One region of the Curvivirga sp. genome, then DNA from elsewhere that is predicted to be linked to it. Evidence: riboswitches for the same ligand, from Rfam matches in the RefSeq annotation. Region 1 holds a riboswitch; each other region holds the start of a gene.
What was found. Region 1 has a riboswitch for cobalamin ahead of ACOQOA_RS06040 (DUF1636 family protein). Riboswitches for the same ligand answer to the same signal wherever they lie in the genome.

Region 1 (6,120 bases):
CGCCTGTTACACCAACCATTTTGTCTTGTAGATTAAGAGCCATCGCCATCTCATTCATATTTAAGTCATGAACGATAACTTTGCTTGGCGCTGTGTCGAAGGTCACCTCACGACCACAACTATCGACCGTTATATTATCAGCCATAGCGACTTGTGCACCAATGAGCAAAGGTGCTGCTAATAATGCAGAAAGAGCAAAAGACTTACGCATATGTAAATTCCTTTTCAGTTTGTATATCAGTTTCTAAGTGAGGAGCCTCATAAACCCGGAGAGGCTTTCCGGTAACAGGATGGAGGACATCAAGAGTTTCCATTCCAAATACATCCCGTACAATAGCAGGAGATAAGCTTTCTGATGGGGATCCATCAGATATAATTTTTCCTTGTCGAACAACAATCACACGATCCGCAAAATCATGTACGAGAGATAAATCATGTAATACAGCGATGACGGTTGAAGGTAAGCCTTTGACCAATTTGAGGATGTCTGCTCTAGCCCGTAAATCAAGGTGATTGGTCGGTTCGTCCAGCAACAACAATTCTGGCTGTTGTGCAATAGCACGTGCTAGGGAGGTACGTTGCCGTTCTCCGCCAGATAATGTTTGAATTGTTTGATCTTTGAACTTTTCTAAGCCACAAATTTGAATGGCTCTATCAATTTGATCTCTGTCTTCCTTGGCTTTTGAGGAATGTTGATGAGGAATACGACCCAGAGACACATATTCTTCTACAGATAGTAGAGGTTCAATTTGTTCAGATTGTGCCATGACCGCCATTAACTGCGCGCGCTTAAGAGGTGGAATGGCGGATAAAGGCATATCATGCAATTTGATCTCACCCATAGCTGGATTTAATCTGCCGGATAGATGTTTTTGCAATATTGATTTACCTGCGCCATTGGGACCAACAATGGCTATTTTCTCTCCTATTTTTACAGTAAGGGATACGCTATCCAATAGTATCTTGCCTTTTGTATCTTTGAAGCCAAGTTTATTGCAGGAGAGTATAGTCATTTGCGGTTTCATGATTGATGACCTTTGTCTTTCAGCTCAAATATGCTGGCAGGAATTCGGGCAATTGTTTTTTTATAGAGAGCTTTGGGGCGTTCTGATGCATTCGTCCAACCATTCGGCCGATTTTTGTATTGCATAGTGAATTCAGTTAAGGCTTTCACATCTTCATCTGAAGAGATATGTCCGAATAGATAGCTCGCTTTTCCAGTATCCGTGATGCCAACAGAAATTGAGTGCTCACATGCAGCCAAGCATTTAACTTGCTGTATTTTGATATCATTATCCAGTCCCGCTTGTAAGCGTTCAACGAGTTGGGTTGGGCTTAAATTTTCAATGTTTTTGGATTTACAATGTGAACAAACGGATATGATCATTACATCACCATATACCGATGTAAATTAGCACATAGACATTGCCCATTTAACTTTTGGGAATTTCTAATAAGGCTTACATCATTACCCAAACAGATATGGGGTTTTTGATGCTCAGCCTCTAAAAGCAGGAAACGCATTTATTGACCTCCCCGGCACACCTCGTCCGGATTAAGTTATATATGCGGCAGGTCTCCTGGCTGACAGATCTGACGTTTCCCCATCCTTCCCAATCAAAATAGATCAGTGGTTTATAGGGTTCACTTTCTGCTTACAGTTGCGAGGGCAGCTTCGGCTTTGGCTTCTGATGAATACACCGCACCGTATTCCCTTTTAATCTCAAATCAGTTTTCTTCATTGAGAACCGTAGAGCCTACTTACAGAAAATTGAAAATGAGCTCAAGAAGAAAATTATTCGCATTCTAAACTAGGAGGAGAAGTAACACTCATGCGCGAATTGCAATATTCAGACGATTTCTTGCGGTTTTATGCGTGGAATCTGATATATTTCATGAAATTACGCAGACTCTACTTGACCTGAAGCGGTTGTTTTGGCTAAGCTTTTAAAAGTTATGATGATTTTTCAGTGCCATAGAGCTAAAGGTGTAATTGAAAAATCGTTTGAAGCAGGGTCGAAGGCAAATTATTCGTTGCACTCATTGCACCTTTGACATGGGATTATACAACTGGAGCCCGACATGACACGTTCAGAACTGATCGCTCGTATTGCTCAACAAAATCCGCATTTGTATCATCGCGATGTTGAGCGCATTGTCACCACCATCTTTGATGAAATTACCGATGCCTTATGTCAGGGCGACCGTGTTGAGTTACGCGGATTTGGTGCCTTTTCCGTAAAACATCGTGAAGCGCGTGTTGGTCGTAATCCGCGTACAGGTGAATCTGTAAGTGTTGATGCAAAGGCGGTTCCATTCTTTAAGACAGGTAAACTTTTGCGTGAACGCCTAAATGGCGATGACGAATAACTTAAAGATTTTCCTCTTCTATGTCCTGTGATAAGCTTCTTTCGTCGGGGAAGAAGCTTTCCTAGTTTTTCATTATATCTCATAAGGATGTCTGTATATGCGTATCATCAATTGGATTCTATTGTTTCCATTGGTTTTGATCGCAATATCCTTCGCGGTTTCGAATCGCGGAGCGACTGAACTTACGCTTTGGCCATTTCCTTTTTCCGTTGAAATGCCATTGGTGTTATTCGGCTTTATTATGATGTTAATTGGTTTTCTAGCTGGTGGTTTCGCAAGTTGGATGGCTGGGCAGAATAAACGTAAAGAAGCACGTGATACCCGTAAAAAAGCCAACGCTTTAGATAAAGAAGTCCAATCTTTACGATCTGAATTAAAAACTGAAAAACAGTTAGAGACTGAAATCAATGAGGCTGTTCTCCCTGTTCCTTCTGATACAGAAAAACTGCCAGCGCATTCAAAATGGTCTGCAAGTAATTAAAGTACTTTCCTCACAATAAGTTGAGACAGAGTTTATGCCTTTTTAGGGCGAAGTATCTCTATACTCTTCCTAAATAAATATTAATTTTAGGCGGAGACACATCTATGCTAAAAGACGCATTATTGAAATGTCTGGATCAAGTTCTGGATATTATTTCAATTGTGGAGGGGTTAGAGCAGGATCATCAACAAGAAGTATATGTAGAAGTCGGAATTGGGAGACATATTCGCCATATTGCAGACCATCTTCAAGCATTTATACCTGCTGTTGAGAGTGGCGTTCTTGATTATAACCTCCGTCGTCGTGGCCATAGTTGTGAAGAAAATGTTGTGTCAGCCCGTGAGATGCTAGAGGCGCTTTACATCAATATCCAACAAGTTTCCTTTAGAGAGCAAGATCTTGAAGTGATTTCGGAAATTGATGTTTCAGCTTGCCAAACCAGCAGTTTTAAATCGAATGTATCTCGCGAAGTACTATATCTTATCAATCATACAATTCATCATACCGCATACATTAGTTTGCTTGCTAAGACCCGGAATGTTACGTTGCCAGCCTCAATTGGCCTTGCGCCGGCAACAGCAACATTCTTAAGAGCTGCTAGTTAATATGTGTACTTTGACCATCTTCCCAACCCTGAATGGGGCTGTGTTAACAATGAATCGTGACGAAGGCCGCTTTCGTGATGAAGCTAATCGATTACAAGTAGGACACGGTTTATGCTATCCGGTGGACCCTGTCTCAAATGGGACTTGGGTTGGTATGAATGAAGATGGGATGGCTGCTGGATTACTTAACCATTATCAAGGTCAGCATCGCGCTGATGTTGCAAAGTCCCGGGGGATATTGATCCCAGAAATCTTAAAGAAAAATACTTTGGAAGAAGTCGCAAGTTATTGTGGGTCACTAAGTCATAGGGACTTTAACCCATTTGATCTTGTGGTTTATAAAGAGAGCCAAGTTTATCATTTTACTTGGAGCGGGGAAGAGACGTTCTCAAAGCAGATTTCTTTAAATGAAGGCTTCTTTTTGACATCATCTGGTGAGCGTTTAGCTGAAATTATTGAATATCGTTCTGAATTATTTAAAGCCTATCAGGACGAATATCTTGGCTACCCTCATATGCCCGCAGTCGTAATGTCCTCCTTACATCTCTCTCAAGATGCAAATGATCCTGGACGATCAATTCTGATGCGTCGTGGGAATGCACATACAAAAAGTATAACCCAAATTCGCATTGCGCCGAATCTAGCTGCTATGCGCTATTGGCCAGAAGTCTGTTTCAACGAAGTTGGGAATGGTATCGACGAAGCATTTGCACTCGACTTTAGTTATGATAATGCCCCTCAACTTGCAGGGCTTGTTTGATTTTGTCTGTAATCGCTTGGACTAGATCCAGTAATTCTTTGAAATTCCCTGTTAAAATTTGACTTGGTATTAAAACCAACTTGCAGAAAAATTGAAGTCACAGATTGATCGGCCGATCGCAGAAGTGTCATTGCATCTTTGATACGATACTCATTCACGACTTTGGAAATATTTTGTCCGTAAAATTGATTAATCGCATTTGACAAATCACGTGTGGGGATACCAAGTTTTCTGGATAAACGCCCCAAAGTCAGATCGGGGTCAAGATACACTTTTTTGTCCTTCATTAGGTGGGTAAATTTCGAAATCACCTCATGTATTTCTTTATCTGAAATTTCCGCCTTATCGGATGCGATTTCCATAGTTTGACTGTTTTCGCGTGATTTTTGTGTTGCATGACAAATTAAGATCACACTTAAGGCGAGGCATGGAAGAAGGATAATATGTCCGACTGAAAGAATATATGGAACTGATTTACCATTGTTTATTGAGAAGTCTATCGCAATTGCTAGATCGATTCCTGCAGAGAAAATAAGCATGAATCCTGCTATTCTTTTTGAGTTTCTAGCCCAGTTCAATTCTGATAGGCGTATATTTTCAGGAATTTGTTTTGTTTGTAATGACGAATAGATTAGAGCGCTTCCGTAGCTTAAATATAGAAGCGATAAAGCAAAATCAAAGGGCGGTAACCAATAGAGGCTTGTAGCTGAAGCAAAAGCAATAATTGCTAATGGTACGAAATGTAGTTTAGAGAATGCTCTGTCTTTCTCTGCTTGCGAGAAATAGTGCCATGCCGAAATCGGTATACTTGCAGCAAGCACTGGTTGAATAAACTGAAGAATATAACTGTCAAAACTCCATCTTATACCCACAATTGTTGTCATCATTGCACATAGGCATAAAAATCCGATAGCCATACGTTTTTGATCTGGTCTTAGAATTAAGACAATAACTGCTAACATTATGTATAAAATAGAAGCCACGAATGGCACAGGTATGGCCAACATAATAAATTCCAATATTATAAAGTCGGATCGATCTTATCCGCTTCTCGTCCTAAATCAATATGTTGGACGTCCTAAATCGTGATCTAGGACGCTAATTTCTGCAACTCCTTCTAATCTTGGGGAAATTCTGAGATAGGAGTAAGAAAATGCAGGAATTTATTTATGCGTGGAAAACTTGTTTGCAATTTGACGGACGCGTATCTCGTGTTCTTTATTGGCGATTTTTTCTCGTGAATGCTGTCGTATCATTTGTCTTAATTTTGTTGGAGATTAATGTCGTCGGCTTTACATGGCTAGAAGTTGGATATGGTGTTACGAGTTTACTTCCATCCATATCCATGACAGTGAGACGCTTACGCGATACCGGGCGTTCAAGTTGGTGGATGATGATAATCCTGATTCCGGCAGGTATTATAGTGCTAGCTTATTTTTTGTGCCAACGAACAGCGGAAAAAAATCAAAAATCAGGACAGCTTCCTATTGGTATTATGGCGACTTTCGCCATTTTTTGTCTTATTGGGTTGACCCCACTGATCTATGCAATGAACCTGCCTTCACCTTACTCCTCATATAATTTGTTAAAAGGATTTGAGGATCATTCAGCACTAGCTGTAACAAAAAATATGAACTTTAAATTAAAGGCCATAGAAATCCCAGCCAACGCGAAGGGTATTCTTTATTTTCCCAAACCATCAGTCGGTGCGTTGAATAAACTACATGGGTTAAAGGCAGAAGGCGTATACATCACCACAGATAACAATGGGGATGAATGTGTTGTGAGAAATATCCCAATGATTGCAGGCAAATTTGGGTATAGTCAGTTTGGATATGCTGAAACAACTTCAATTGAGATGATCATTTTTGATAACCAAGCATCCGACGCATTGCAGAAAGGCA
Region 2 (6,120 bases), 1.2 Mb from region 1:
TTGTTTAAAACGTTTACGGTCAATGTCCGTGCAAGACGGGCGAACTTCATCCAACTTACAAGAGCTAATGCGATGACCATATTACGCGTGCCAGGGCCCAAGATACTTGCCATTGCAATCGCGGCTATGATTTCAGGGAAAGCAAAGAAACTGTCTGTAAAACGCATAAGTACATAATCAAGTTTCTTGCCTGCGTAGCCTGCAACGATACCAAGCGCTATACCAACGATAGCTCCAATCGATACAATCAAAAAAGCGAGACCAAGGGAATAAATGGCACCATGGGCAATACGGCTAAGCATATCCCTGCCTAAGTGATCTGTACCCAAAGGATGTACAAAAGAAGGTAACGCCAATCGGCTTAAGAAATCCGGTTGCACGGGATCATAAGGGCTGACCAAGGCAATAATAACACAAAGAATAATGATTATGAGAGGCATGATAGAGACTATGGAACTAATTTTTTGAGGGGATCAAAGAGCTAACTTTGATTTTCTTATTTTTTAAAAGTGCAACACGTTTTCGCGGATCAAGAAGCGATTGAACCTGTTCCACAAAGATATTAGTGAGCAAATACACAATGGCTGAGAACAAAGTAAGCAAGATTAGCATTGGGTAGTCCCGCGCACCTACTGAGTAGATCAGCAAAGATCCAAGCCCGCCTCGCACAAAGATGATCTCAATGATAATTGCCCCTTCCAGCAGATGCGCTAAATCAAGAGCGATCATCGTTAGGGCAGATGAGGTAGAATGAGGAATGACATGCTTCAGGAAGATCTCAACCTCTGATACGCCTCTCATTCGTAATGTAGATATAAAAGGGGCTTGCTTTGCTTCTAAGAAGAAGGATCGAAGAAGCCTTGTTTGTGAAGAGATAACCCAAAAAGAGAGCGTAATGACAGGGAGTATTTGATGACTAAAACTATCTGATCCATAGCTTGGCAACCAGTTTAAACTCACGGAAAAAACGAAAATCAATATAAGCGCCAACCAGAAATTAGGGATTGCTGCGCCAATTGATGAGATAGCAATTGCAGCTTTGTCGATAACGCTACCAGGATATATGTAACAAAGAATACTAAGTAAGAAAGCAATGAAAAGACCAAGCATCAATGAATAAGCGGAAAGCTCCAAGGTACCGCCAACATTTTCCATAAAGATATCTATAGCTGGTGCATTTGAAACCCATGAATTTCCAAAGTCACCAGAAAGCGTTTTTAATAACCACGCCAAGTATTGATCGAAAAAGGGTTTATCCAAACCGTGCTTTATAATGATCCCTTGTATAACTTCGTTTGAGAACGCAATCTCACCTTCATAAGTCGCACGGGCAATAGCTTCTGCTTTGTCACCGGGAGAAAAATAATAAAGTGCAAAAGTTATAAGGCTGATACCAAGCAATACCGTAATAAAGCCTAATAGATGCATCAGATAGGGCGTGAAGTTCCTTATCATTAGTAAAGTACCCCTAACTTTTGGGCTGCCGTCAGCAATTTATGGCAATATTCAGTTTGGTCCGTTGTGAAAAAATCAGATGCGCTCGCATAAGCGTCTACTTGACCGTTTTTCAAGACAAGTATCTTATCTGCATAAGCCTTCGCAAAACCGAGGTCATGCGTCACTATTATCTGTGCATATTGCGTTTCCTGGTGGATCGTGTGCATTGTCTCGGCAACCTGTTTCTGTGTAATTGCATCAAGCGCACTTAATGGTTCGTCAAATAAAATGAGTTTCGGTTCACAGATGATCGCGCGCGCAATACATACTCTTTGGGCTTGCCCGATAGATAACTCCGTCGGTTTTCTTTGTAACCAATCAGTGGGCAAATCCACCGACGCCAAAGCATGCATAACTTTGTCGGCTCTTTCCCCTTTTGGAAGATTTTGCTTATAAAGTGTTTCGGAAATTAGATCATTTAGATTTAATCGCGGGTTTAATGCCGCAAGTGGATCTTGAGCCACCCATTGGGTAAAAGGTAAACCCAAAGTTCGTTTTTCAACGTTAATAATTTCAATGTCACCATTCACTAAGTGATGCTGAAAACGTTTCCAGTGAGAAGGTTGAATTCCTAGCAACGATTTTAATAACGTCGACTTTCCTGCGCCGCTTTCTCCAACGACGCAAAGTGTTTCACCGCAATCAAGAGCAAAACTTACATTTTCTAACAGATTTGTTGTATCAGTGAAGGCAGTTAAGCTTTCGACTTTCAATAAACTTTCTTGAAGCATAACCACTAAGCTGCCTTATTCTGGTTTATGGACCAAGATTTAAACCTCAACAGATACTTTCCTGCTTCGGAAGCTGGTTTCTTGAGGAATTGTTCTTTCGGCGTGTTTTCCGCCAATAACCCACCTTCCAAAACGATGATCCGATCAGCAAATTCTGTGGCGAGCCCAATGTCATGAGTAACCATAAGCAAAGCCATATTTTCTTTAACTGAATATTCAGAGATATGATCCAACGCAACAGATGCAATTATTGGGTCTAATGCGGAGGTTGGCTCATCAAGAACAAGCAATCGTGGATGTGTCGCAATAGCTTTCGCAATAAGCAATCTTTGTTGCATACCACGGCTCCATTGATGTGGGTATTTCCGACCTAATGCTGGTAAACCGAAAGCAGTAAGCGTTTCTTGTAAATCTTCAACTTCTTTGCCAGCTGCTTTCAAATGCCATTTGCAAAATTGTTTCCACTGCCAAACGAGCCTTTTTAGCGGATCAAATCCGAAATCTGGATTTTGCGGAACATAGGCAATATCAGAAGATTTCATCTGGTCCTGAAATTGAATACTGCCGTTCGTTCGTTTCATCGGTGCATACAACCCAAACAAACCGCGCAGCAGAGTAGATTTCCCAGAACCAGAACGGCCTACGATAGCGACTTTTTCACCTGCATAGATAGACAAGTCAATCTCCTGCAAGATGGGCTGAGTATCCATATGGACACTCAACCCGGCGCAGGACAACAACAGCTCTTTACTCTTTAACAAGAGTAAGCTCTGGTGTTGCGAGGTAAGTTTCAGCAGGATGGATTTTATATCCTTCCACGGCCTTAGACGACACAGATACCTGTGTTTTATGGAATAGAGGGATCAAAGGCAGTTCTTCATTGATGATTTCTTGTACTTCATCATAGAAGACTTTGCGTTTTTCGTTATCAAACTCATTTCGTCCCTGTTCTAACAACTTATCGACAAGAGAGTTGCTGTATCCAGAAACATTATACTTTGCCCCCGTTTGTACAAGTGTGGATGGGAAATAGTCTGGATCACCTTGAGGGGCAGTACCCCATGCCTGAAGATGCATATCAATTTCACCCGCTTCCAGAGATGCATTATTCGCACCCCATTCACCCATGGAAACTTCCGCACCGATACCAATTTGTTGCAACAAGGCTTGCGTAATTTCCAGAGACGGTTTCAAAGCAGGGCGACCTTCGTATGAGCGAACTTTCAATACAATGTCTGCACCATCGACTTCACGAATACCATTGCCATCAGAATCTTTGATACCTGCAGCATCCAAAATTTCTTTGGCTTTTTCTACGTTGAACGGAAGGTCAACCGCTTTATTCACCCAAGATTTCATTTGTTGTGGGAAGATAGATTTTGACGCGGCACCACCCACATTTGCCAGTGCAACCTGAACCATCAAATCACGATCAAGCCCCAATGAAATTGCCTGACGCAAAACTTTGTGTTTCAACGGGCCTTTTTCTGTTTGGGGTTGAATAAAGAACAGACGTAAAGTTTCAGTTGCATAGGTATTAAAGTCACCGCTTTGTTTCACTTTATCAAATTCTTGTTCATTGAAGTTTGTAACAACATCAACGTCACCAGAACGCAATGCCAAGGCCGCAACTGAAGGATCAGGAATTGTATCTAAAACAAGACCGTCTAGATTTGGTTTTCCTCCCCAATACTGATCAAATCCAACGGTACGATAGAATTTTCCCGTTTCAGCTTCCTTGAAGACAAAAGGCCCAGTACCAATTAAAGGAAGTTCCTTAGTACCTTCTTTCATGACAGCAGCCGAAGGCTCAGTTAAAGACCAAAGAAAAGCAGAATTTGGTGTATTGGTTTCAAAAACAAGAGTGTGATCATCTACAATCTTAATTTCTTTGATACCAAGTAATTTCACAAGCCGTGGATTATGAGCCGAATGACCTTCTTCAGAAAGTTTTTCAAAAGACGCTTTCACATCTTGGGCGGTCATTGCACTACCATCATGGAATTTTACACCTTTGCGTAATCCAATTTTCCATTCTGTCGGTGATATTTGATCATAAGAAACCGCGAGCCTTGGGGCTTGTTGCATATCATAGGTCAGGCCAATTAGTGTTTCTGAAACCCCTGCGCGGTTACTGATCCAGCCATTTTGACGGGCACGTGGATCAGGCACGGAACCTTTAGGGCCAAAAGGCACGGCAACTGTCATAATATTTTCGTCGGCCATAGCCGTGGACAAATTTGTAGCAGTAAATGTTGCGGACGCAATCAAAGTGGTAGCTAATAGACCAGCTGCAGAAAAATTGTGTAATTTAGATAGCATAGAACTTTCCATATATTTGATATGTTATAACATAACATTTATTGTTTTGTGTTACGTTTGCCAACATCTTTTTTTGATCATCGATAGGTTGAGAGGGAGCCTTCCTATCAAAGCCAAAACAAAATTAAGCTATAGAAAACATATAAATCCATTTAACTGTGTAACTGAGTTAAACGGATCTCACATATTTATTTGGAAATTGATCAGATATATTGATTAATTCCCACCATAGCGACACAAGTTGCGTCACCACAATGGGTTGCCATGCCTTCAAACCTCCCCGTATGAAGGACGGGTAACGCTAATACTGGCAGGTCTCCTGACTATACGGATCTTTGCTTTTCGACATAACCTTCCCAATAGACGATTTTCTACCAGTGGCATTATCAGTCGACGCTAACCGTTTACAGTTGCGGGGGCAGTATTGGATTTTCACCAATTTCCCTTTTCACCTCAAAATTTGAAGCACCAATATCTGTAAAAATAGTTAAATGAGAACGATTCTCATGTCAATTAAATTTGCACCATTAACAAGAACGCACAATTCATACGTCAAGATGTATCAAAAATGCGAGGTCTTGCTTGTTAAGGATATGCGTTAATTTTATCACGAGACACCCCCTATTATTCTCGTATCAAGTCTATCTGTCGATCAGGCTTAAGTCATGCTGGGCTTTGAAGAAAACTCCCCACCTGTATTCAAACTAACTAGTTTATTTAACTGAGCCTAATAATCATTTTTAGGGTTTTCTTGTTGGATTCTTCCCCGTAATGCACATTGATCTGATCAACCAAAATATCGACAGTCAGGTTATTCCCCGCATCAATATTGACTGCTTTAGCGGCCTCAATCTGGGTCCCAAGGAGGGAAATACTCTAGATTACATCAAATAACTTCTTTCTCAAATCATCAAAGATTATATTAAGATCACGATCAACCTTCCCATCATCATCTAATAATACAAGATCATTCAATGACCCCATTCCACCAAACATACTTTTAATCTGGACCCTAAAATCATCTGGACACAGTGTTTTTTTTGCCGCGAGAGATTTCAATTTATTTGCCCAAAATGGAGAACAATTATTTTTCTCTAATAACTCTCCCATTTCGGACAAATATAGTTCGGCTTTTTCAATATCTACCTTACTCATTGAAGAGGTTTACTCCCAATAACTTGAACACCCTCAATTAACCACGGTTTAGGAACCACGATTTGTTGCGTTCCACCAACATATATTCCTCCTTGCGAACCAACTTCACCCACATATACTCTTGTTCCTGCGGGGATTTTCACCTCAAAAGCTGAATCTATTGGCGATGCACCTCCACCAGGCCATTCAGGTAATACTGCACTATCAATTCTTGTTTTAAGAACACCGTCCGGAGAATTTTGCGTAAAAAATTGTCCTAGAGGTGTATCCTCTGTACCAGCCCGATGTAAGATCACATCTTTATCTAAAACAACTTCCGTATACTTTCCACCAGAAAAAGTTCCTGCCAAACCATCATCAAGTGGACCGGGATTAATAGCATCATATTCGCCTTGTGGTATACCATGTTGGAAAT
Region 3 (6,120 bases), 2.2 Mb from region 1:
TCCACTGTCTATTTTTATCGTGCGGAAACTTAAATCCGGTTGATGACAGTCTAATGACAGAAACCGAGGCGTTAAATAGAGAAATTCCATGGCTATGATTAGTTTTTCTAATGAAATTTTCTATCAACATACTAACCATTTGAAATAGTTATATAAAGATAAAATAAATATCATTTCATCTGCATCTAAAAAGCAACTATAAAAAGAACAAAAAATATCCATTCTCCAATAAGGTCAAAACCATACAAACTAAGGTTTTCACCACAGAAAAATGCGAATGCGAGTAATTCTTATTTTCTTGCTGTTATTTATGATGCGTGATAGATAGCATTTACATCAAATTAACTACCAATGAATAAGTTGTAGGATTAAAGACATGAAACTTTTGGTTAAATTAGGGGCTACAGCACTCTCTGTGTCATTGCTGTCTTCCACCGTTCTTGCCGGTGAGCCAGTATATTCCGGTTTCCCGGTAACAGTTAAAGGCTATGAAGGCGATAAAAAAACATCTGTTGCTTATACAGGTCAAATCGCACGTCAGGTTTTGCATGATTCTTTGAAAAAATTGGCTGGTAAAGGTAACGGCCAACCAAACGAAGAATTAAAAGCTCAGATGATGTCTTACTTTGAGGGTAAAGACGCAGGTCGTGCAATCATCGCGCCTAAAACCAAAGGTGATTTCATCATTGCTGAAACAGATGTTGATTCCATCAGTAAAAAGAAAAACCTAGCTGGTAAAACATATTCCGGCGTTGTAACAGGTATGCCAAATGGTATGACTGGTGCAGAACTTGTAACTTTCTGGATCGATAAAGCATCTTCTGCCAATAAAGGTGAAGATCTTAAAGCTGGTTACAATTACCCACAATTGATCTCCAAATTCTTGATGGGCGCGGTTATGTACAACCAAGCTGTTGATAATTATTTGGATGAAAAATTATCTGCCGATAAAAAACCAAATGACAAACCATATAAAGATGGCGCGTATTACACAGGTAAAGAGCATGCATGGGATGAAGCATTCGGCTATTTCGGTGCACCGGCTCATACATTGTCTCTTTCTCCAAAAGAAGTTTACGGCATCGCGAAACTTGGCAGCAAATCTGATGATCCTGTAAGTGTGTTGAAACTTGCCGACGCGAATGGCGATGGCAAAGTAAACATGAAATCTGAAATGGTGTTCGGTCCTGCATATTATGCTGCGGGTGCTGATAAAGGTGGTAAGTCTAACTACTTGCACACAATCACCAAAGCCTTCATCGATGGTCGTCAGTTGATCGCAGATGCAAATGGCGAAAAACTTACAGATGCACAACGTGACCAGTTGAAAAAATATGCATCTGTCATCGAAAGCAACTGGGAAAAAGTTTTAGCGGAAGCAACATTTAAATATGCGGGTTCCGTATATAAAGACATGCAAAAGCTTCAAACCATCAAAGAATCTGGTGGTGATGTAACAAAAGCCTGGAAAGCTTATGTGAAACATTGGGGTGAGTTGAAAGGCTTTGCTTTGGCGCTGCAAACAGGTCGTAACAACCTAGCTGCAACAGCAACTCAATTGAACCGTTTGATCGGTTACAGCCCATTGACATTGAACAATGAGCAAGTTTCCGACATCTCTGCAAATGGTGATTACCTAAGCGGTGAAACAATGGAATGGGGCATTTACATGCTTCATATGGCACGCGTCCAAAAATTGCTTGATGAAACATTTGGCTTGAAAGCTAAGTCTAATGACGTAACAGGCGAAATGGCTGCTTTGACAGATAGCTTGGGTGACGCACTTTCCGCTGAAACCGACTAATATCGTCATAAAATAGTTTAGAATCAGGCAGGTATTTTCTTTCAGAATTTACCTGCCTGTTCTATTTTACCGCCATGGAACTAGGATCATTTACAACTATACTTTGGGATGCAATCAGCCCGTTATTTTCACCACAGAAACGAATTTTTGTGGGATATCTTGCCGCGTCTGTTCCGCTAATCATCCTATATTGTTTAGTCTCTCGACAAAAAATTAAAAGCTTCTGGCAAAGTTTCTTTTCCAAAGATATCTGGTTCAGTAAATCTGCCCGATTGGATTATAGTATTTTCGTAATCAATCGTATTTTTATGCTGCTTATGGCGCCTATCCTTTTAACGAAACTGGCCGTCGCCACATATTTGTTTGAAGAATTTCACGTGATCTTTAACGGTCGACCTTCAGTTGCAGGCACCTTACCGGATTGGGCCGTTAGCTTGTCTTTTACATTCTTGATTTTTTTGTTTGATGATGCTTCCAAATATTGGTTACATCGCTTAATGCATCGCAATCATTTTTTATGGCAGTTCCATAAAATCCATCACGATGCGGAGAAACTTACCCCATTCACAGTCTATAGAATTCATCCTGTTGAAGCGCTTCTTTTCAGTGTCCGGGCTGTTCTTATTCAAGGTTTCGTGATTGCGCTTTTTATTTTCTTCTTCGGATTAAATGTGACCTTAATCGATATTTTGGGGGCTAACTTTATCATTTTCCTGTTCAACATTACCGGATCTAATTTACGCCATTCTCATGTTCGCATCACCTATGGAAACTGGTTAGAAAAACTCTTTATTTCGCCTGCGCAACACCAAATTCATCATTCCAACAATGTCAGACATTACGATAAAAACTTTGGTGTTGTCCTCGCCATATGGGATTGGTTGGGAGGAAGTCTAGTACTTGCCTCCAGCGCCCCGGAAAAAATCACTTTTGGCAATAAAAACACATCAAATAAGATACATAGCCTGTCTTATGCATATCTAGCGCCTTTTCAAGAATCCACCAAACGAATGATAAAGCTTTTATCACAGACTCTAAAAAAGAAATCAGTCAATAAATCGATATAGTTTCTAGATAATCGTCGCGAATAACGTTTTCGTAGTCGTTTACAGAAGAACCTCTCTCCGGATTTTTTCTAAATTTTCACCATATGAGGTGCTTAAAGATATTACGTCTTTAAGATAATTGGGAAGTCGGTGAAAGGCCGACACTGCCCCCGCAACGGTAATGAAGGTAGGATAAAGAAGTAGCCACTGGGATAGGGTTTCCCGGGAAGGCCTTTATCCACATCTCCCCTTCGAAGTCCGGAAACCAGCCTCGTTTAACTTGCCAAATCGCGGGCGGCGATGATGGCACAATAGATAGATGCGCCCTAAATGCGTTTATCCATGTGTCTTCTTTTGCTGGCGTGAATGAGAGCTGAAACAGCAGGAGAGACGAAGTGACCGATATTCAAAATTTACTAAATACGCGACGCATGAATTATTCTTTGGAACGTCCATTTTATACGGATCCAGAGATTTTCAATCATGACTTAGCAAACATTCATTACAGAGAATGGCTATTTGCAATACCTAGTTGTGAAATTCCCAAAACAGGCAATTTCGTAACTTATAAAATTGGCGAATATAATGTAATCATTGTCAGGGGAGCAGATCAGCAAATACGCGCTTTTCACAATACATGCAGACATCGCGGATCTGTCATTTGTAAAGTTGCGAAAGGTACTGCCCCCAAACTTGTATGCCCTTATCATCAATGGACTTATGAATTAGATGGTTCCCTTATGTGGGCACGTGATATGGGACCAGATTTTGACCCAACCCAACATGGATTGAAAACTGTGCATTGTCGAACGGTCGCAGGTCTTGTTTATATATGCCTTGCGGAAAATGCACCCAATTTTGACGAATTCAAGTTCATTGCAGAACCATATCTAGAACCACATGAGCTGGAAAATGCGAAAGTCGCTTATGAAAGCACAATTGTTGAAAAAGGAAATTGGAAATTAGTATGGGAAAATAATCGCGAATGTTATCATTGTGGCGGTAATCATCCTGCCCTATGCCGAAGTTTTCCAGATGATCCCGTTGTGACCAAGATTGAAGGCAATACCCCACCTGAAAGGTTGCAAGCTCATTTCGATAGATGTGAAGCTGTTGGAATGAAATCTCAATTTTACATTCATACGGATGGACAATTCCGTTTAGCAAGAATGCCTTTAAAAGATGGGGCTGAAAGCTATACCATGGACACAAAATCAGCCGTTAATAAATGGCTAGGCCGATCACCATTTGCAGATGCAGGTACATTGTTAAAATTCCATTATCCGACGACTTGGAATCATTTCCTTGCAGATCATTCAATTGTTTTCCGTGTCACCCCCATCAGTCCAACAGAGACAGAAGTCACAACAAAATGGCTTGTCCATAAAGATGCTGTTGAAGGTGTGGATTATTATGTAAAGCGCTTAACCGAAGTATGGGAAGCAACAAATGATGAGGATCGCAGGGTCGTAGAAGATAATCAAAATGGTATCCAAAACCCGGTTTATGAACCCGGCCCCTATTCCGCAGATCACGAAGCTGGTGTTATGCAATTTGTTGACTGGTATTGTGAAAAGATGAAATCTCGTTTGTCTCCTATTATTTTAGCAGCAGAATAATATGTTAAAGCCTTAAGGAGTCCATCAATATAAGGCCCCATACCGGGGCCTTATACAGAGTTTTTCAATTTTACTTCTCAGTTTTTCCCGCGTCTCTATTTCGAAATATCACCGATTAAAACTTAATACGCTTCACATCTGATAAATATGGTAATCTTTCTTGAGCTTTTTGCACGGCATCGCGCTGCAAAGTTGCGAAAATAATCTCTTCATCTTGGCCTGCGCGCGCCAATTCGCCACCATTTGGTGCGATAATACAACTGGCACCTAAATAGTTCATATCACCTTCTCGGCCTGCCTGATTGGCATACGCCACATAGATACCGTTTTCAAATGCACGGGTTGGGATAAGTTTTTTCGCGACAACGCCCCATTGCGCCCCTAAAGCTGTGGGCACTAAAACCAGTTCAACTCCTTGATCAGCCATATGTCGAAAAGTTTCTGGAAACTCAGCATCATAACAAATTAGAGTTGCAACCTTAAAATCGCCAAGTTCAAAAATATTGCATCCCTGTCCGGCTTCAAAATGATCCCCTTCAAATCCCGGAGGCAAGATAAGTTTACGATGGATGTTTAAACAATTTCCACGCGCATCAAAACATTGCGCAGAATTATATAGCTTTCCATCCAGTCTTTCAGGAAAACCGTAATGAATTGCCAGATTAAATTCTTTACAAAGATCTGAAATTCTTTTTGCATATGGCCCATCATTAGCCTCTGCCCATTCAAGAAGTTTCTTCCCTTTATTATACCCTGTCAGAAAAAGTTCAGGCAGTAGAAGCAGATCGATCTGCTGATAAGGCAGGTCTTTCAGTTTTGTTTCCAACCATCCCATACGTTCTTCGGGCCCTTCAAGTTCCCCGGAAGATTGAGCAATCGCAAGTCTCAATTCTCGCATGACATTCCCCTAAGCGATCAGTAACTCACGAGGATAGCTCGTTATATAGTCAAAACCTGTTTCCGTTACGACAACAGAATCTCCAATACGCCCTCCCAAGGATTCTATAGAAATTCCACCATCAACGGCAAAGGTCATACCTGGTTGTAAAACCGTTTTATCACCTGCCTTCAACTCCGGTGCTTCCAGATAGGCCACACCAATGGAACGTCCGGTTCGGTAACCTGTTTCATAACCGCGTTCTTTATAAATTTCATTAGCTGCAGCTGCGATATCTTCTGCTAATACTCCCGATTTAATCGCATGAATGGCGGCTTGTTGCGCATCGATGGCAGCCTGTTGTACATGTGCTGCTTCGTCAGAAATCTCCTTGATATGGAACATACGATCAAAGCCAAGTTTATATTGCTTAAACTGCGCCATGTTACAAAAACAGAAATAGACAGGATCACCAATCGCATATTCCTTTACGCTGGCACGGCGATGTACCATAGATGTATCTGCCCCACTCTGAAGAATTTGCAGATTATGAATCATTGGGGACACAAACTTCTCCCATCCTTTGTCAGTCAGGAAACCCGCAGCTTTTCGCGTGCCCGCATTGATCACACTCAACGCGGATTCATATTCGGCAGCACCATCACGTAATGAGTCATGAGCCGCCTTCATCATTGCCCCTGCAATTTCGCCGGCTTGCTTCATCACATCAATTTCCAATGGGGATTTGATCATGCGCATTTGCCCCAAGACGGG
Region 4 (6,120 bases), 1.5 Mb from region 1:
AAATACTGTCCAAAGGTGCTGGTAACATAGCGGAAGCACCGCCGCTGACACAGAATAGAATATGATCTTCGTCAGATGCATCAGAGATAATTTCGATCAGTTTCTGTGTGGCTATTAATCCTTGCTCATCTGGCAAGGGATGGCCAGCAACAAGAACCTCAGCACCATCAATATCCATATGATTTTCGCGATTGGTAATCACCAAACCTTTTTGTTTCAATTTCTCAGAGGGGATGACAGATAAAAGCCCCTGCATTAGAGGAATAGCAGCTTTCCCGACAGCAATAGGAATAATAGAAGAAACATTCACTCCCTCCTCTTCCAGCCATTTCGACAGATGCCTCTCTATCGCCTCCTTTGGATCAGCAGCTTTAATTGCTGCGAGAAAAGCATTCAACGCCAGCGCCCGTTTTTCATTGAGTGTTAACATGGGCGTTTCTCTCTTTCATAACCAAGCATCGTTTAATCCGCGATCACGGCTTGTCGCTGTCGACCTAAACCTTCGACACCTAGCTCAAGTACGTCACCCGTCTTCAAGAATAGAGGAGGTTTCATCCCCATACCAACCCCGGGCGGTGTGCCTGTCGCAATCACATCACCCGGATGCAATGTCATAAATTGGCTTAAGTATGAAACCACATGGGCTACGCCATATACCATTTTATTGGTGTTGCCTCGCTGGGTTACCTTGCCATTTAAATCCAACCACAAATCTTTATTTTGCGGGTCACCAAATTCATCAGCAGTCACTAGCCATGGCCCCATGGGACAGAAATGATCGGCTGATTTACCTTTATCCCAAGTACCCTGTCTTTCTATTTGAAAGGCACGTTCAGACACATCGTTAATCACGCAATAGCCGGCAACAGCATCCAGCGCATCTTCCTCTTCAATATATTTGCCGCCTTTGCCAATAATGACGCCAAGTTCTACTTCCCAATCGGTTTTTTCAGATCCGCGTGGAATGATAACTGGATCATTCGGCCCACAAATAGACGACGTTGCCTTCATAAACATGATAGGCTCAGATGGCACGTCCATCCCCGCCTCTTCCGCATGATCGGAATAGTTCAATCCTATGCCAATAACTTTCCCGACACCTGATACAGGCGCCGCGATCCGTGGCTCGCCCGAGACAACAGACAAATTCGCAATATTTACATTATTCAATATGGAAATATCTGATAACAATTTTGGATCAATGTCATCCACAATGCCGGACAAGTCGCGAATATTACCATCAATATCTAGAAGGCCCGGCTTTTCTTGCCCTGCATCACCATAACGTAATAGTTTCATCTTTATCTCCCTGTCAGAGGCTTATTTTATAAGTTTCATTAGCGTCTTTATAAAACTGTTTGGTCAGTTTGGCTTATGAAAATTTATACAAGGAGTATCTCAATCAATGTTAAAATGCCAACATGACACGGATTTAGCTATTTTTAACTTTGCTGCATTGCAATAATTCACAACTCTTTTTACTTGACGTTTACGTTAACGTAAAGCACTCTACTTTTCAAATTAGCAATCACATCAATGTAATTATTGGCGTATACTCTCGCCATATAAAAGCTACTCAGGTGAGGAAGAACCATGGCTGAAGCAAATGATCCAATCGTAATTGTAGGCGCAAAACGTACCCCGATGGGCGGTATGCAAGGCGATTTCTCCGATGTTACTGCATCTCAACTTGGTGGAGCAGCGATCAAAGCTGCCTTGGAAGAAAGCAATGTTGATCCAAAGCTTGTAGACGAATTACATATGGGTTGTGTGCTATCAGCTGGACAAGGACAAGCACCGGCGCGTCAAGCAGGGTTTGCGGCAGGCCTCACAGATATGACACCTGCGAATACTCTAAATAAGATGTGTGGGTCTGGTATGCGCACTGTGATGATGGCCTTTGATCAACTTAAAGCAGATAATGGTGAGATCGTTGTTGCTGGCGGCATGGAAAGCATGACAAACGCGCCTTACCTTTTACCTAAAATGCGTGGAGGCGCCCGCCTTGGTCATGGCGAAGTGATTGATCATATGTTCCTTGACGGTCTGGAAGATGCTTATGAAAAAGGCCGCCTGATGGGCACATTTGCCGAAGACTGTGCAGATAAATATCAATTCACCCGTGAACAACAAGACGAATATGCCTTGAAGTCGTTAAGTAATGCGTTAGCAGCGCAAGAAGGTGATAAATTTAAAAATGAAATCACATCGGTCAAAGTTAAAACCCGCAAAGGCGAGACAATTGTTGATAAGGATGAACAACCGGGTAATTCACGTCCGGAAAAAATTCCACATCTCAAACCAGCCTTCCGCAAAGATGGCACAGTGACACCGGCAAATGCATCCTCCATTTCCGATGGTGCAGCCGCGCTTGTTCTAATGCGGGAATCTGTTGCAAAAAAACATGGTTATAAAATTCGCGCGAAAATCATGGGACATGGGTCGCATGCACAAGAACCGGGCTGGTTCTCTACCGCGCCGGTTCCCGCAACAAAAAAACTTCTAGAAAAGCTAGATTGGTCTGTTGAAGATGTTGACCTATGGGAAGTGAATGAAGCCTTTGCCGTTGTGCCGATGGCTTTCATGAATGAATTAGGCGTATCCCGTAATCAGTTAAACATCCATGGCGGCGCCTGTGCATTAGGCCATCCAATTGGGGCATCCGGTGCACGTATTCTCGTCACCTTACTAAACGCCTTAGAAGTAGAAGACAAAAAACGTGGTGTTGCCGCCGTTTGTATTGGCGGTGGTGAAGGTACTGCTGTTGCGATTGAACGTGTATAATCACTGATTGAATTCAAAGGAGGCATATAATGCTGACAGAAGAACAACAACTCATTCAGGATATGGCACGTAACTTCGCAAATGATGTCTTAAAACCAAAAGCCGTTGAACGCGAAGAAAATCACGAGATTGAGGAATCTGTCCGTAAACAACTGGCAGAACTTGGCTTCCTAGGTATGACCATTGATCCAGAATGGGATGGTGCAGGTGCGGATTATGTGTCTTATGCACTTGCCTTAATGGAAGTCGCAGCGGGGGATGGTGCAGTTTCAACAATGCTGTCCGTTCACAATGCGCCTTTCCTTGCCATCCTTGATAAATTTGCAAGTGATGAGCAAAAAGAAAAATGGATGAAGCCTGCCGCGCGCGGAGAGTTCATTGGTTGTTTTGCCTTAACAGAGGCACATGCCGGATCAGATGCTTCCGCACTTCGCACGCGGGCAGTTAAAACGGATGGCGGCTACATTATTAATGGGTCAAAGCAATTTATTTCTTCGGCCCGTATTGGTGGGGCAACGATCCTATTTGCCGCGACGGATCCAGAAGCAGGTAAAAAAGGATTAAGTGCCTTTTACGCCCCCAATGATACAAAAGGTTTCAATATCGCCGGTGTCGAAGAAAAAATGGGCCAAATGGCGTCTGACACATGCGCCCTGCAGTTCGATGATATGTTTTTGCCTGATGAAAATCTTATTGGCAGCGAAGGTCAGGGTTATAGTATCGCTTTAAGCAGCCTAGAAACAGGACGTATCGGCATTGCCTCTCAATCTGTTGGCATGGCACAAGCTGCTTTTGATTATGCGCTTGCCTATTCCAAAGAACGGACAAGTTTCGGTAAGCCTATCTTTGAACATCAAGCTGTCCAATTCCGTCTGGCCGATGCAGATACAAAACTTGAAGCTGCACGTCAGTTGATTTTACATGCGGCACGTATGAAAGATGCAGGTGTGCCCTGCTTACGGGAAGCAGCAATGGCAAAACTTTTCGCTTCTGAAATTGCGGAAGAAGTATGCTCAGCTGCCATTCAAACATTAGGTGGGTATGGATATTTACGCGAATATCCAGTTGAAAAAATTTATCGCGATGTACGGATTTGCCAGATTTACGAAGGTACTTCCGACATTCAAAAAATTATTATTGCCCGTCAAATGGCTTAAGAATTTATGATTTTCCTGCGAGTCTTAGATTAAGGCTCTAACTCTGTTCATTATTGAACAAGTTATTGGGTATCGATGATTAAAGTCGATACCCATTTTTTTGTTTCTAAACGTCGTATAAAGTTTCAGTTACATACCAAATTTATACTCTTTACGATTTTGATATTTATCACGAACAGGTTTCCACGCTTCTGCTGTGGCCGCCAGATAAGTCATACTATATTTGATCCGTGCCAATAATTCGGTATCAAGGTCAGTCGGTAAGTCTTCAATGAACAAATTTGTGACATTTCGCAAAATGATATGATCAGGTAACCATGTGATCATATTATTCTTTGATCCTGAAACGCGTAAATCCGAAACAGGATAAGCGCCTCCCATACCAGAACTCACTGAAACAATCTGTGCAGGCTTATGGGCCAACTCACCCGCCTCACACATTAACAAGAAGTTTTTAAGATGTGGTGGTGCCATACCAGCCCATTCAGGTGTCACGATCACAAAACCATCAGATGCTTTTAATTTATCCGAGATTGGTTTCCAATGTTTCGTGATATCGCTGTCAGCCTTCCATTTCCCTTCATCCCATAGCGGTATCTTTTCATCTTTCAAAAAAACCATATCCGCCTCAACATCCATATCCAGTTCATTAATTGTATTTTGAACTATCTTTGCAATACGATCAGATTGTGACGTTTCACGTATGCTTCCAGAGACAACTGTAATCTTCATTTATCCACCCTCATTTTTTTGGATCAAATTTTATGACCCCAACATCATAATAAGACCCAAATTTTGAAATTTCGCTTATTTCTTTTTCTCAAAATTATATTACTTCGTCGCGAGATTAATTTAACTTGGCGCAAATTGAAATATGCTCCAGACAAAAATTGGTAATGTGTGCTCATCTTGAGAGATCAAGATTTACATTTTGGTGCCCCATCTCGTTTTCTGATCAAAAACTAGATGGAGATAATTGGGAAACTGGTGAGAGTAATCGAATCCAGTGCTGCCCCCGCAACGGTAATAAGGTGTAGTTTGAACAAAATACCACTGGGTCTAGCCACCCGGGAAGGTTGTTCAAATATGAGGCGTAACACTTCATCCTTTAAGCCCGGAAACCAGCCTAGATGTAACAGTCCACAGAATTGCGGCGGGCGATTTGGCTGAGATATAGGTACCGATGAAAATGCTAGGCAGCAGCATTTTCGGTCCTTGTTCCCACCATAAATAAAGCCAATCCGTAATTCATAACGACCTTTTTTTGAGGAGCAAGGTTATTATGAATACGACACCTAATATGTTGTCTTTGTTAAATACACGGAAGCCAAATCATTCTTTAGAGCGGCCGTTCTACACCGATCCGGAAATTTTTGCGGCGGATTTAGAAAACATTCATTATCGCGAATGGCTATTCGCCATTCCAAGTTGTGAAATTCCAAAAACAGGTAACTTTGTCACCTATAAAGTTGGTGAATATAGTGTTGTCATTGTGCGGGGCGCTGATCAGCAAATCCGTGCATTCCATAACACATGCCGTCATAGAGGTTCTGTGATTTGTAAAGTGGCAAAAGGCACAGCACCTAAGCTTGTATGCCCCTATCACCAATGGACATATGAGTTGGATGGATCTTTGCTTTGGGCCCGTGATATGGGACCGGAATTTGATCCATCCCAACATGGCTTAAAAACAGTACATTGTCGTACAGTTGCAGGTTTAGTCTATATTTGCCTTGCTGATGATGCACCAGATTTTGAAGAGTTTAAATCAGTTGCGGAGCCCTATTTGCAATCACACGATCTAGAAAATGCGAAGGTCGCGTTCGAAAGCACGATTATCGAAAATGGCAACTGGAAACTGGTTTGGGAAAACAACCGCGAATGTTATCATTGTGGTGGTAACCACCCGGCTTTATGTCGCACCTATTCCGATGATCCTTCTATCACTGGCGTTGAAGGTGATGAAGCTCCTGAACATTTACAGGCTCATTTTGATCGATGCGAAGCCGTTGGATTAACGTCTAAATTCCACATCAACCAAGATGGACAATATCGTCTTGCACGTATGCCATTAAAAGATGGGGCACAAAGTTACACAATGGACACAAAACCAGCTGTGACAAAACCTTTGGGTCGCATTGCTCTTCCTGATGCAGGTGCATTGGTTAAATTCCATTAT

Region 2: another riboswitch for cobalamin. It lies ahead of ACOQOA_RS11465 (ABC transporter substrate-binding protein); the one in region 1 lies ahead of ACOQOA_RS06040 (DUF1636 family protein).
Region 3: another riboswitch for cobalamin. It lies ahead of ACOQOA_RS16165 (aromatic ring-hydroxylating oxygenase subunit alpha); the one in region 1 lies ahead of ACOQOA_RS06040 (DUF1636 family protein).
Region 4: another riboswitch for cobalamin. It lies ahead of ACOQOA_RS13055 (aromatic ring-hydroxylating oxygenase subunit alpha); the one in region 1 lies ahead of ACOQOA_RS06040 (DUF1636 family protein).

The regions. Positions count from the first base shown of each region.
Region 1 is NZ_CBDCOT010000009.1:104,281-110,400, reverse strand. It holds gene ACOQOA_RS06050 (ABC transporter substrate-binding protein) at 1-211, opposite strand, end outside; gene ACOQOA_RS06045 (ABC transporter ATP-binding protein) at 204-1,025, opposite strand; gene ACOQOA_RS06040 (DUF1636 family protein) at 1,022-1,387, opposite strand; cobalamin riboswitch at 1,553-1,768, opposite strand; gene ihfB (integration host factor subunit beta) at 2,083-2,370, shown strand; gene ACOQOA_RS06030 (LapA family protein) at 2,468-2,851, shown strand; gene ACOQOA_RS06025 (hypothetical protein) at 2,956-3,456, shown strand; gene ACOQOA_RS06020 (NRDE family protein) at 3,506-4,216, shown strand; gene ACOQOA_RS06015 (helix-turn-helix domain-containing protein) at 4,195-5,223, opposite strand; gene ACOQOA_RS06010 (DUF805 domain-containing protein) at 5,370-6,120, shown strand, end outside.
Region 2 is NZ_CBDCOT010000009.1:1,267,321-1,273,440, reverse strand. It holds gene ACOQOA_RS11485 (ABC transporter permease) at 1-440, opposite strand, end outside; gene ACOQOA_RS11480 (ABC transporter permease) at 457-1,428, opposite strand; gene ACOQOA_RS11475 (ABC transporter ATP-binding protein) at 1,455-2,228, opposite strand; gene ACOQOA_RS11470 (ATP-binding cassette domain-containing protein) at 2,234-2,938, opposite strand; gene ACOQOA_RS11465 (ABC transporter substrate-binding protein) at 2,976-4,550, opposite strand; cobalamin riboswitch at 4,842-5,038, opposite strand; gene ACOQOA_RS11460 (DUF6966 domain-containing protein) at 5,427-5,705, opposite strand; gene ACOQOA_RS11455 (DUF637 domain-containing protein) at 5,702-6,120, opposite strand, start outside.
Region 3 is NZ_CBDCOT010000009.1:2,258,574-2,264,693, reverse strand. It holds gene ACOQOA_RS16175 (DUF4856 domain-containing protein) at 377-1,804, shown strand; gene ACOQOA_RS16170 (sterol desaturase family protein) at 1,879-2,871, shown strand; cobalamin riboswitch at 2,941-3,139, shown strand; gene ACOQOA_RS16165 (aromatic ring-hydroxylating oxygenase subunit alpha) at 3,246-4,469, shown strand; gene ACOQOA_RS16160 (carbon-nitrogen hydrolase family protein) at 4,585-5,367, opposite strand; gene ACOQOA_RS16155 (M24 family metallopeptidase) at 5,377-6,120, opposite strand, start outside.
Region 4 is NZ_CBDCOT010000009.1:1,613,843-1,619,962, reverse strand. It holds gene ACOQOA_RS13080 (glycerate kinase type-2 family protein) at 1-430, opposite strand, end outside; gene ACOQOA_RS13075 (fumarylacetoacetate hydrolase family protein) at 463-1,299, opposite strand; gene ACOQOA_RS13070 (acetyl-CoA C-acyltransferase) at 1,594-2,784, shown strand; gene ACOQOA_RS13065 (acyl-CoA dehydrogenase family protein) at 2,814-3,941, shown strand; gene ACOQOA_RS13060 (NADPH-dependent FMN reductase) at 4,071-4,673, opposite strand; cobalamin riboswitch at 4,857-5,086, shown strand; gene ACOQOA_RS13055 (aromatic ring-hydroxylating oxygenase subunit alpha) at 5,224-6,120, shown strand, end outside.